DNA from 3 places in the Affinirhizobium capsici genome. Region 3 is predicted to be linked to each of the others. Evidence: predicted binding sites of a transcription regulator. Region 3 holds the regulator's gene; each other region holds the start of a gene.

Region 1 (3,282 bases), on a different contig from region 3:
CTTTCCGCGTTTTCCTGCCCCGCTATATTCAGGAAGTTCAACCTGTCGCGGCTCCGGCTCAAGAGGGATCCGATCATGCCACTGCCGCGCCAGCAACAGCTCCTGCCGTTGTTACACCGGCTCCAGCATCTTCCGAGAACCTGGATCTGACAGGCAACTCAGCTGTCGTTCTATTGGTTGAGGATGAGGAAGCCGTAAGGCGCGGCGGCAAGAGAATGCTGGAGACGAGAGGCTATACCGTTCACGAAGCGGGCTCTGGCACGGAAGCCCTCGAAATCATGGAAGAGCTGGAAGGCAAAGTCGACATTGTCGTATCAGACGTGGTGATGCCCGAAATGGATGGCCCCACACTCCTTAGCGAATTGCGCAAAACCTACCCCGATCTGAAGTTCATTTTTGTATCGGGTTATGCGGAAGATGCTTTCGCGCGAAATCTCCCCGCAGATGCCAAGTTTGGCTTCCTTCCAAAACCGTTCTCCTTGAAGCAATTGGCGGTTGCGGTGCGAGAAATGCTGGACGCCTGATTTTCTCGGCGCTATCATTAACTGACAAGGGTTCAGAAAATTTCAAATGCAGAGCCGGCTCCGGGTCTGTGCTAACGCGTTATAATTGTAGGCTCACGCGTTAAGTTGATGCTAAAAATGCACGCTGTGAATAATTTAGAGAATATTTTTCAAACCACAATTTTCATATGAAGCGATTTTTTGATGAAAATCTTGATCTTGACCGTCGGAACCGAGGGAGACGTTCGTCCTCTTGTGGCTCTTGGTGTTGGGCTTAGGGCAGGAGGGCATGAGGTGCGGCTTGCAACGCACCCAATGTTTCGTCCTCTTTTGGAGCGACACGGTTTGGAATTCGCTGACCTGGATGGAGATTTTCGACAATGGATCAGTGCCAATAAGCAAGCTCTTGGTCGCGCTCTCAAGCTGACAGAGATGTTAAGCGCCTTCCGTAAGCAGTTACGCGAGATTGCCGCAAACTGGCCTGAACAGGGTTTGGCTGCAGCCGAGGGGGTGGACCTCATCATTGGCAATGGCATGGTCAGCCAGCTGGGTCATGCTCTGGGTGAGCGACTTCAAATACCCTTCGTGGAAACGCAGCTTGTGGCAAGCTTTCCCTCTTTCAATCCGCCACCCATACCACTGCCGAGGTTGATGTATAATCTGCCGGGGCCAGTGAATTATGGGCTTGGTTGGCTTGCGCGCCTAAGCATGATTGGAGTCATTCAGCCAGCTTATGATGAACACGTGCGGCCTCGTTTAGGTCTGCATCCAATGGGGCTTAAAAGCCCTTATAGAACGCTGAATGCAAACCATCTAAGACTGGTAGCCGTCAGTCCCTCACTGGTTCAACCGCACGCCGGGTGGCCAGACAACATACACATTGTCGGCGATTGGAGCCTTCGTGAACGTGAATCATGGCAGCCGCCCGAAGAACTGCAAGACTTCCTCAGCGAGCCTGGCAAGCCTGTCTATGTTGGCTTTGGCAGCATGTATCACGCAGGGGCTTCAGAATTAACCGTTCTGTTTCACAGAGTTTTGCAAGCCCTGGATCAGCGTGCAATTCTTCTAACGGGTTGGGGCGGTCTCGATAGTAAGGCTGGATATGGCACAGCTCGTACAGCAGCCATTGACCACGCTCCGCATGATTGGCTGTTTGAAAGAGTGTCGATGGCCGTGCATCATGGTGGTGCTGGCACAACGCATGCTGTCGCACGCGCAGGTCTTCCATCTGTCGTCATGCCCGTCTTCGGTGATCAACCGTTCTGGGCCTCCCGGTTGCAGCGCCGAGGTGCTGCGCCTGCTGCTATTCCACGCTCCAAGGCCACTTTCAAAAATTTACTGAAGGCATTCGAAATCGCTCTCGATCCGAAGATGCAGGAGAACGCGCAGGATCTAGGAAAAGAGATACGTGGCCAGGATGGGGTGGGGACGGCAATAGGCATAATGGAGAAACAAGGTCTGCTTCACTAACGACATTTGGTCCGAATCGTTTGAAGGGGAACACCTCGTTTCTGCCACGTGGGCGCATTGTGGCGATCCAGTAACTGCTTGGAAACATTAAGTGAACATGTCTTCAAAAACAAGTTGAATCAATCTGTTAATGGTACTTGAAAATTAGAACAAAATGAGTACATTTAACATTAGTAGCTGCTTCGTTGCGAGCGGGGCTGCAATAACCTAAAGGTGTTCGAAATGGCTCAGAATTCATTGCGGCTCGTAGAGGAAAAATCAGTGGATAAAAGCAAGGCTCTGGAAGCGGCGCTTTCGCAAATCGAACGGAACTTCGGCAAGGGCTCGATCATGAAGCTCGGTGCCAATGAAAGCGTGGTAGAGATCGAAACGGTCTCGACGGGTTCACTCAGCCTGGACATAGCGCTTGGCATCGGTGGTTTGCCAAAGGGTCGTATCGTCGAAATTTATGGACCGGAAAGCTCTGGTAAGACGACGCTGGCACTTCAAACCATTGCTGAAGCGCAGAAAAAAGGTGGCGTGTGCGCTTTCGTTGATGCGGAACACGCTCTTGATCCGGTTTATGCCCGTAAACTTGGTGTAGATCTGCAAAACCTCCTCATTTCCCAGCCTGATACGGGCGAGCAGGCGCTTGAGATTACGGATACGCTAGTTCGTTCTGGCGCTGTCGATGTTCTGGTTGTCGACTCTGTTGCTGCCTTGACGCCGCGTGCGGAAATCGAAGGCGAAATGGGCGACAGTCTTCCGGGTTTGCAGGCGCGCCTGATGAGCCAGGCCCTGCGCAAGCTGACCGGATCGATTTCCCGCTCGAACTGCATGGTCATCTTCATCAACCAGATTCGTATGAAGATTGGTGTCATGTTCGGTTCACCGGAAACCACGACGGGCGGCAACGCGCTCAAGTTCTATGCCTCCGTTCGCCTCGATATTCGCCGCATTGGTTCGGTGAAAGAGCGCGAAGAAGTGGTCGGCAACCAGACCCGCGTAAAAGTCGTCAAGAACAAGATGGCACCTCCGTTCAAGCAGGTTGAATTTGACATCATGTATGGCGAAGGCGTTTCCAAGACTGGTGAGCTCGTCGATCTGGGTGTCAAGGCTGGTATCGTCGAGAAGTCTGGTGCATGGTTCTCCTATAATAGCCAGCGTCTTGGCCAAGGTCGGGAAAACGCAAAGAACTATTTGCGCGATAATCCGGAATTGGCACGCGAAATTGAGATGTCCCTTCGGCAAAATGCCGGACTGATCGCAGATCGGTTCCTCCAGAATGGTGGTCCGGACAGTGGCGATGACGCCGGTGATTCGGACGCCT
Region 2 (3,282 bases), on a different contig from region 3:
CGCTTGAAGAAAGGCGCCATCCGAGCCACGATGAAATGATCTGGCTCGAACCAAGAGATAAACGCCCGGCGCTGACCCAACGGATCGCGAGACGGCACTTCCTTGAAGCGAACGAACGCCTTCATTTTGTGGCTGTCTCGTCGCACGGACTTTTCCAATTGACGTGCTTCAATCACATCGGGATCCGAAATCACCCCAAGCAACTGACGTTCGCTGCGGATACGCCATAACAGCCGATACAGGAGCGCGAATCGGGTTGGATCACTATGGCAAAGGACAGTCTGTGCCAAATCAACAAAGGCTTGTGGAACGTGAATGGGCTGAACGCCAGGCTTGGGCGTGGGAAGAGCATCCTCGCCAAATCCAAGAACAGGATTGCTATCAGCCTCCACATTCCAATTGATCCCCGACGGGGCAATGTCGGCCATAAGAAGCGAGCGGGCGGCACTACGCCACTCCTCCAAGTCGCCGCGCCCCTGAAGCTTGATCGTCAACATCAGAAAAGGGTCAATTGTTCAGGTTGCGGAGAAAACATCTGCCGCAGATCGGAACGCTCCAGCATGCGTTTCGGCGTCCAGCCTTCGGCTTCGATAAATGGCTGGATCTTGCGGAGGGAGACGCCAAGCCGTCCTAAATCTTCCAATCGCAGACGGCGGAAACGACGCGATGACAGGATGGATTTGACCGTTTTCGTACCCAGTCCCGGCACCCGCAACAGCATCTCCTTGGGTGCCCGGTTGATATTGACGGGAAAATGGTCTCGGTTCGCCAGCGCCCAGGCAAGCTTCGGATCAAGCTCAAGATCGAGATTTCCGTCAGACGCGACAGAGGTGATTTCCCCGATATCGAATCCATAAAATCGATAGAGCCAATCCGCCTGATAAAGACGATGCTCGCGGATCAGTGGCGGCTTGATCAAAGGCAACTTGGTTGACGAATCCGGAATGGGGCTAAAGGCCGAATAATAGACGCGCTTCAAACCATAGCTGCCGTAAAGGCGCGCACTCGTGCCAAGAATAGTGGCGTCATTGGCACCATCAGCACCCACAATCATCTGCGTGCTCTGACCTGCAGGCACGAAGCGTTTTTTGCGTTTTGTCTTCAGGGTCGGTTCGGAGGCATCTTCAATCTTCAGTCGCAAATCGCCCATGGCACGGCGAATGCCGTCGGGCCGTTTTTCAGGCGCAAACTGGCTGATACCCAAATCAGTTGGAAGCTCGATATTGATAGACAGACGATCAGCATAAAGACCCGCCTGCTCAATCAAAGCTGGCGAAGCTTCCGGGATGGTCTTGAGATGAATGTAACCGCGAAACCCATGAACCGTGCGCAAATCACGCGCAATTTTCACCATCTCTTCCATAGTGTGATCGGATGAGCGAATGATGCCGGAGGAGAGGAAAAGTCCTTCAATGTAGTTCCGGCGGTAGAACTCCATTGTCAGCCAGATCACCTCCTCCGGCGTAAACCGCGCCCTCTCCACATTGGAGGAGGAGCGGTTGATGCAATAGGCGCAATCGTAGATGCAGAAGTTCGTCAGCAATATTTTCAGAAGCGAAATGCATCGGCCATCCGGCGCATAGGCATGACAAATGCCAGACCCTTCCGTTGAACCAAGGCCCCCACTTGAGGCTGAATCCCGCTTTGTGGTGCCGCTGGATGCGCAGGACGCATCGTATTTTGCAGCATCAGAGAGGATTGCCAAACGTTCTTTCAGCGACTTCTTCATCAGTTATGTTCACTATATGTTCCAGCCTTCCGAGTCAACCCAGGGAACATTAGAAAAAGCTTTTTCGCTTTGACCTGTGCAAGTTCACAAAGCGCCCTATTTCGAATTTTCTGGCAATCCGCTCAACGACTCTGCTATGGTCGTGGAGCTAACGAGTTTTCACATGGTTCCGGAGTTTCGCTCCGGGACCTGTTTCTTTTTGTGTCCGCAGCAAGCAGGCATGATACTGAGGAAAAGGACAAATGGTTGAAAAGGTACCGATGACGCAATCCGGTTTCGCCCAATTGCAGGAGGAACTGCGCTGGCGTCAGCAGGAGGAACGTCCCCGCATCATCGAGGCCATTGCGGAAGCGCGCGCCCATGGCGACCTTTCGGAAAACGCCGAGTACCATGCTGCCAAGGAAGCGCAGAGCCACAATGAGGGCCGCATTACGGAGCTTGAAGACCTGACGACACGCGCGGAGGTTATCGACCTTTCGAAGATGTCGGGCTCGAAAATCAAGTTCGGCGCCACCGTCAAGCTGGTCGATGAAGATACCGAAGAGGAAAAGGTCTACCAGATCGTTGGAGATCAGGAAGCCGATGTTAAGAGCGGGAAGATCTCCATTTCCTCCCCTATTGCACGCGCCTTGATTGGCAAGGAAGCAGGCGATTCCATTGAGGTCAACGCGCCTGGCGGCTCGAAGGCCTACGAAATCCTGGCCATCTCCTGGGGCTGACATAATAGGGGTCACAGTGCCTTCGCGTCTCGATCAGGTCGCAGTCATCGCGCCGCATTTCAAGCGCCGCCTGTCCGGTGTGACCTCCACTGTCATTCAGCTCGTTCCCATCCAAAATCGGCTTGGCCAGAGGGTTACAACCCTCGGGCCGGGCCTTCCGGCGTCCCTGCCCTCCATGGGCTGGCTTGAACTTCCCAGGCTTTGGCGCCCCCCCGAGGGCGAAGCGAGACGCGTTTGGCATGCGCGGCGAAACATCGAAATGCTACCCGGCATCATCTTGCGCGATGTCTTGCGCATGCCGTTCAGTCTGTTGTTTACCTCCGCATCGCAGCGGCACCACACCGGCTGGACGAAATGGCTGATCTCCCGCATGGATCACGTTATTTCAGTTTCCGCGAAAACTGCGACCTATCTTGAGCGCGAGAGCACGGTCATTCTTCACGGGATTGACCTTGAGCGCTTTTCTCCACCCTTGAATAGGCAGGAAGCGAAACAGAAGGTGGGGCTTGATCCCGCCTTCAACTATGTCGGCTGCTTTGGCCGCGTGCGCCATCAAAAAGGCACCGATATATTTGTCGACACGATGCTGCGGCTCCTGCCCGCCCATCCGCACTGGAAGGCAGTGATTGCAGGCAGGGCCACGGCAAAACATGCCGCTTTCGAAGAGGAATTGAAGGCCAAGGTGAAGGCCGCCGGTCTTTCCGAGCGCATCCTGTTTGTCGGCGAACATACAAACATTCCAGAATGGTATCGTGCGCTCGATCTCTTCATCGCGCCGCAACGCTGGGAAGGCTTTGGCCTCACACCGCTAGAAGCCATGGCAACCGGTATACC
Region 3 (3,282 bases):
TCTTGATCAACTTCATTGCTCCACGAGAGAATCAAGGCGAGTCGGATCGCTCGACAATGCCCAAGACTGTCGGAAATTCAGGCTGCGAATGGACAATCAGCCTGTCGGCCTTCCTTTCGAAAGACACATTGGTTGCTGTGAGAATGCCTTTGATAGACGTCAGACTCTTCACCGCAATGACAAACCCCAAGGCCGTCAGGTCGCGAAAAGATCGATCTTGGTTTGAGATGGAGTAATCTGAAGTCTCGCGCACAATGCGAATTAAGCTGTTCCCCAACCTAAACGTGATATCGGTTTCCTGTGCTTCAGGTTCCTTCTGCAAGACGGTTTCAATCCGACCTGACGCCTCCGCAGAGTCAGAAGCTGTAAGCACAACCTCGGCCACGCCCAGCGCGCCGTTTGGATGCTCAAGAAGCGCGCCGCCAGGCAACGTTGAATTGATTCGTTGACAGGTGAAGGCAAACAGATCGGCAGAACGCAGGTCGGCAAAGGCCAATTTAAAGGTTGCGGTCACAGCGTTGCCGTCGGCAGATTTTGCCTCGCGCGAAAATGTTAGCATCGAGCCTGCGGATAACTGCTGCCGCTCAAAATAGGCATGATCTGCCACTGCATCATCGGATGCCAGGACAAATGCAGACAAGCCTACCTTCTTGCCAAGTCTACCTTGCTCCAGGTGCCGTTGTGTGAACACATTCCCCTCATTCGCAGCCGCCCTGGCAAGACCCTCGTCCCTCATTGCAAGAGGTTCTAGATACGTGCCGTTCGGAAAGAACACGCACGCATTTGATGTGCCGAACGGATGATGACCTTCAGCCGCGACATTAAAGCCTAAACGCCCAAGGAAACGACTTGCCGCCGTAAGTGACGGAACAGGTAGAACTAGATGGTCGAGGTTACGCATCATTCTTTTCCATGCTTTGCTGGTCCGTCGACTTTGGAGTCTTGAGTCACTCCATACAAGTGCACGAAGTTGCCCTTGCAGAACACAACTGGAACATATAGGGTCCGTTCTGGATTTGTTTCCCGATGGGGTTGCCGGATATGCTTACACGCAAACAGCAAGAACTGCTTCTTTTTATTCACGCTCGCATGAAGGAATCTGGTGTTCCGCCCTCTTTCGATGAGATGAAGGATGCGCTTGAGCTTGCCTCCAAGTCGGGGATACATCGCCTGATTACCGCTTTGGAAGAACGTGGATTTATCCGCCGGTTACCGAATCGTGCACGCGCATTGGAAGTGATCAAACTTCCGGAACCTTTCGGCGCAGGTGCGGCCCCCAAAAGAGGCTTTTCTCCTAGCGTTATTGAAGGGTCTCTAGGTAAAGCGCCACCCGCTCCAGCAACCCCTCAACCAGTTAAGGCTGCTGCGGATGAGAGCAATTCAGCTTCTATACCTGTAATGGGTCGAATCGCGGCGGGTGTTCCCATTTCGGCGATCCAGAATAACACCCACGCCATCAGCGTCCCGATGGAAATGCTTGGACCGGGAGAACATTACGCCTTGGAGGTGAGAGGGGACTCAATGATCGAAGCCGGCATTTTAGACGGCGATACGGTTATTATCCGCAATGGCAGCACGGCCAGCCCTGGCGATATTGTCGTTGCCCTCGTGGATGACGAAGAGGCGACGTTGAAGCGTTTCCGACGCAAGGGTGCATCGATTGCACTCGAAGCAGCGAATCCCGCTTATGAGACACGAATTTTCCCTCCAGAACGGGTGAAGGTTCAGGGGCGTCTGGTTGGTCTCATCCGCCGCTACCACTAAGCCACGTTTGAACCAAATTTGCGTCGTCGGTTGCGGCATATGTCTGTGAACGCCAGTCATAGGAGCGGTGAAGTTCCCATGCTCTTGCCGTTGATGTGAATGCCGGGGAATAGGTCCAGCTCTTAGGATTGGCCTGCCCATTGAACAGGATCTCGATGGTTCCTGTTCTTCGCAAAATGGCTGTGGTCACTAGGAGGACGCCTGATCGACATTTGGTGAATGGCGCTCGGGCGGCGATGACCAAATTGACACGATCGCAGGCATAGCCCAAGAAGCGGGTATCTTGAACCAAAGCAATCTTTGCTCCTTCCATTGTCTGCGTTAGGCACAGCAATTTGGGAAGGCAAACGAATTGGTCATTCGGTATCGCCTTTAGACCACTTCGAACGGCACTGTCGACCGCTTTGATCTGCTCCTCAGTTAAGCGCAGTCGCGTAGTTTTACCGAGTGGCACTGATGGAGCTGTGTCTTCCGTCTTGTCGTGTTCAGCCCTCTCCATGGCGTTGTCCACTTCCAAATCGATGGGACGTCGAGCCGAGGGCAATATCTCGCCCAACTTCAAGCTGTTGCGCCATCTATCGAACAGAAATCCCGATGATTTTGATTCATTTGTGAAGGAACTGGATTTGCGGTGGATCAACAGCGTCTCTCCATCTTCCGCAATAACCATGTCTGGATCATTGCGACCGATACCTGAGAGCATGATAAGCATCCCGCTAGCGAGGAGGAACACACCGGCAAAACGCAGTGGCGATCTCAGGCAAATAACGAGGACCAACCCAAGGGACGTCATTGCCAGAAAATAAGGCGGCGCCCTGCCCGTGCTTATGCCACCTTCCCAAGAAGCAACAAACGTTGCCACCTTGATGACGATCTCAAGTCCCCAACCCATTACAACAAAGAAAGGCGCTTCAAGCCCAAAGGGCATGGCCAACATGCCCAGCAATCCAGCTGGCATAACAACGGCCGAAATGAATGGCATTGTCGCGAGGTTGGCAACTAGGCCATAGCCGCTCAGCTGGTTAAAATGGGCAATCGAAAAAATGGCTGTCGAGAGACTTCCAATCAGGGAGGTCATGATTGTGCCCCCTATGATGGCCGCAATGGAAGAGACTGCGATAGCAACGGGGCCATTGGCGCTCAGCCCATCCTGCGCCTGCCTGCGTTTTGACCAGATGTTGTATCCGGCAACCAGAGCTGCGGTTGCGCCGAACGACATCTGGAAACTCGCACCCATAATGCTGGACGGGTGGAGCAGAAGTATGAGCGTCGCTGCCAAGGCTATATTGTGGAGGCTGATTGATGGGCGATCGAACAGAACAGCTGTCAACATAACCACCATCATGATGTACGCGCGTTCTGCAGATACACCGAAGCCGGATATGAGATAGTAGGCGGTAACCATAACGATAGCGCCAGAAGCCGCCAGCTTTTTCACCGAAACCCGTTGAGAAGCGCCGGGTATCAGAACCAGCAGGGAACGGGCACCCACAAAAAATATGCCCGCTGCAAGAGCCA

The links. Region 3 encodes LexA, which represses DNA repair genes until DNA is damaged. Its sites were predicted from a motif close to TGTTCNNNNTGTGTTCNG; they were not measured.
Region 1: recA (recombinase RecA) is a predicted target of LexA. The motif match lies at 2,119-2,136, and genes of this name have one in related genera.
Region 2: AC0JZ1_RS06590 (putative DNA modification/repair radical SAM protein) is a predicted target of LexA. The motif match lies at 1,736-1,753, and genes of this name have one in related genera.

What each region holds. Positions count from the first base shown of each region.
Region 1 covers NZ_CDRNXD010000004.1:1,025,202-1,028,483, forward strand. The annotation lists gene cckA (cell cycle histidine kinase CckA) at 1-524, shown strand, start outside; gene AC0JZ1_RS08360 (glycosyltransferase) at 708-1,973, shown strand; gene recA (recombinase RecA) at 2,196-3,282, shown strand, end outside.
Region 2 covers NZ_CDRNXD010000004.1:664,810-668,091, reverse strand. The annotation lists gene AC0JZ1_RS06595 (UdgX family uracil-DNA binding protein) at 1-497, opposite strand, end outside; gene AC0JZ1_RS06590 (putative DNA modification/repair radical SAM protein) at 497-1,729, opposite strand; gene greA (transcription elongation factor GreA) at 1,972-2,448, shown strand; gene AC0JZ1_RS06580 (glycosyltransferase family 4 protein) at 2,465-3,282, shown strand, end outside.
Region 3 covers NZ_CDRNXD010000002.1:491,451-494,732, reverse strand. The annotation lists gene AC0JZ1_RS02175 (hypothetical protein) at 1-10, opposite strand, end outside; gene AC0JZ1_RS02170 (VOC family protein) at 32-901, opposite strand; gene lexA (transcriptional repressor LexA) at 1,042-1,764, shown strand; gene AC0JZ1_RS02160 (ComEC/Rec2 family competence protein) at 1,745-3,282, opposite strand, start outside.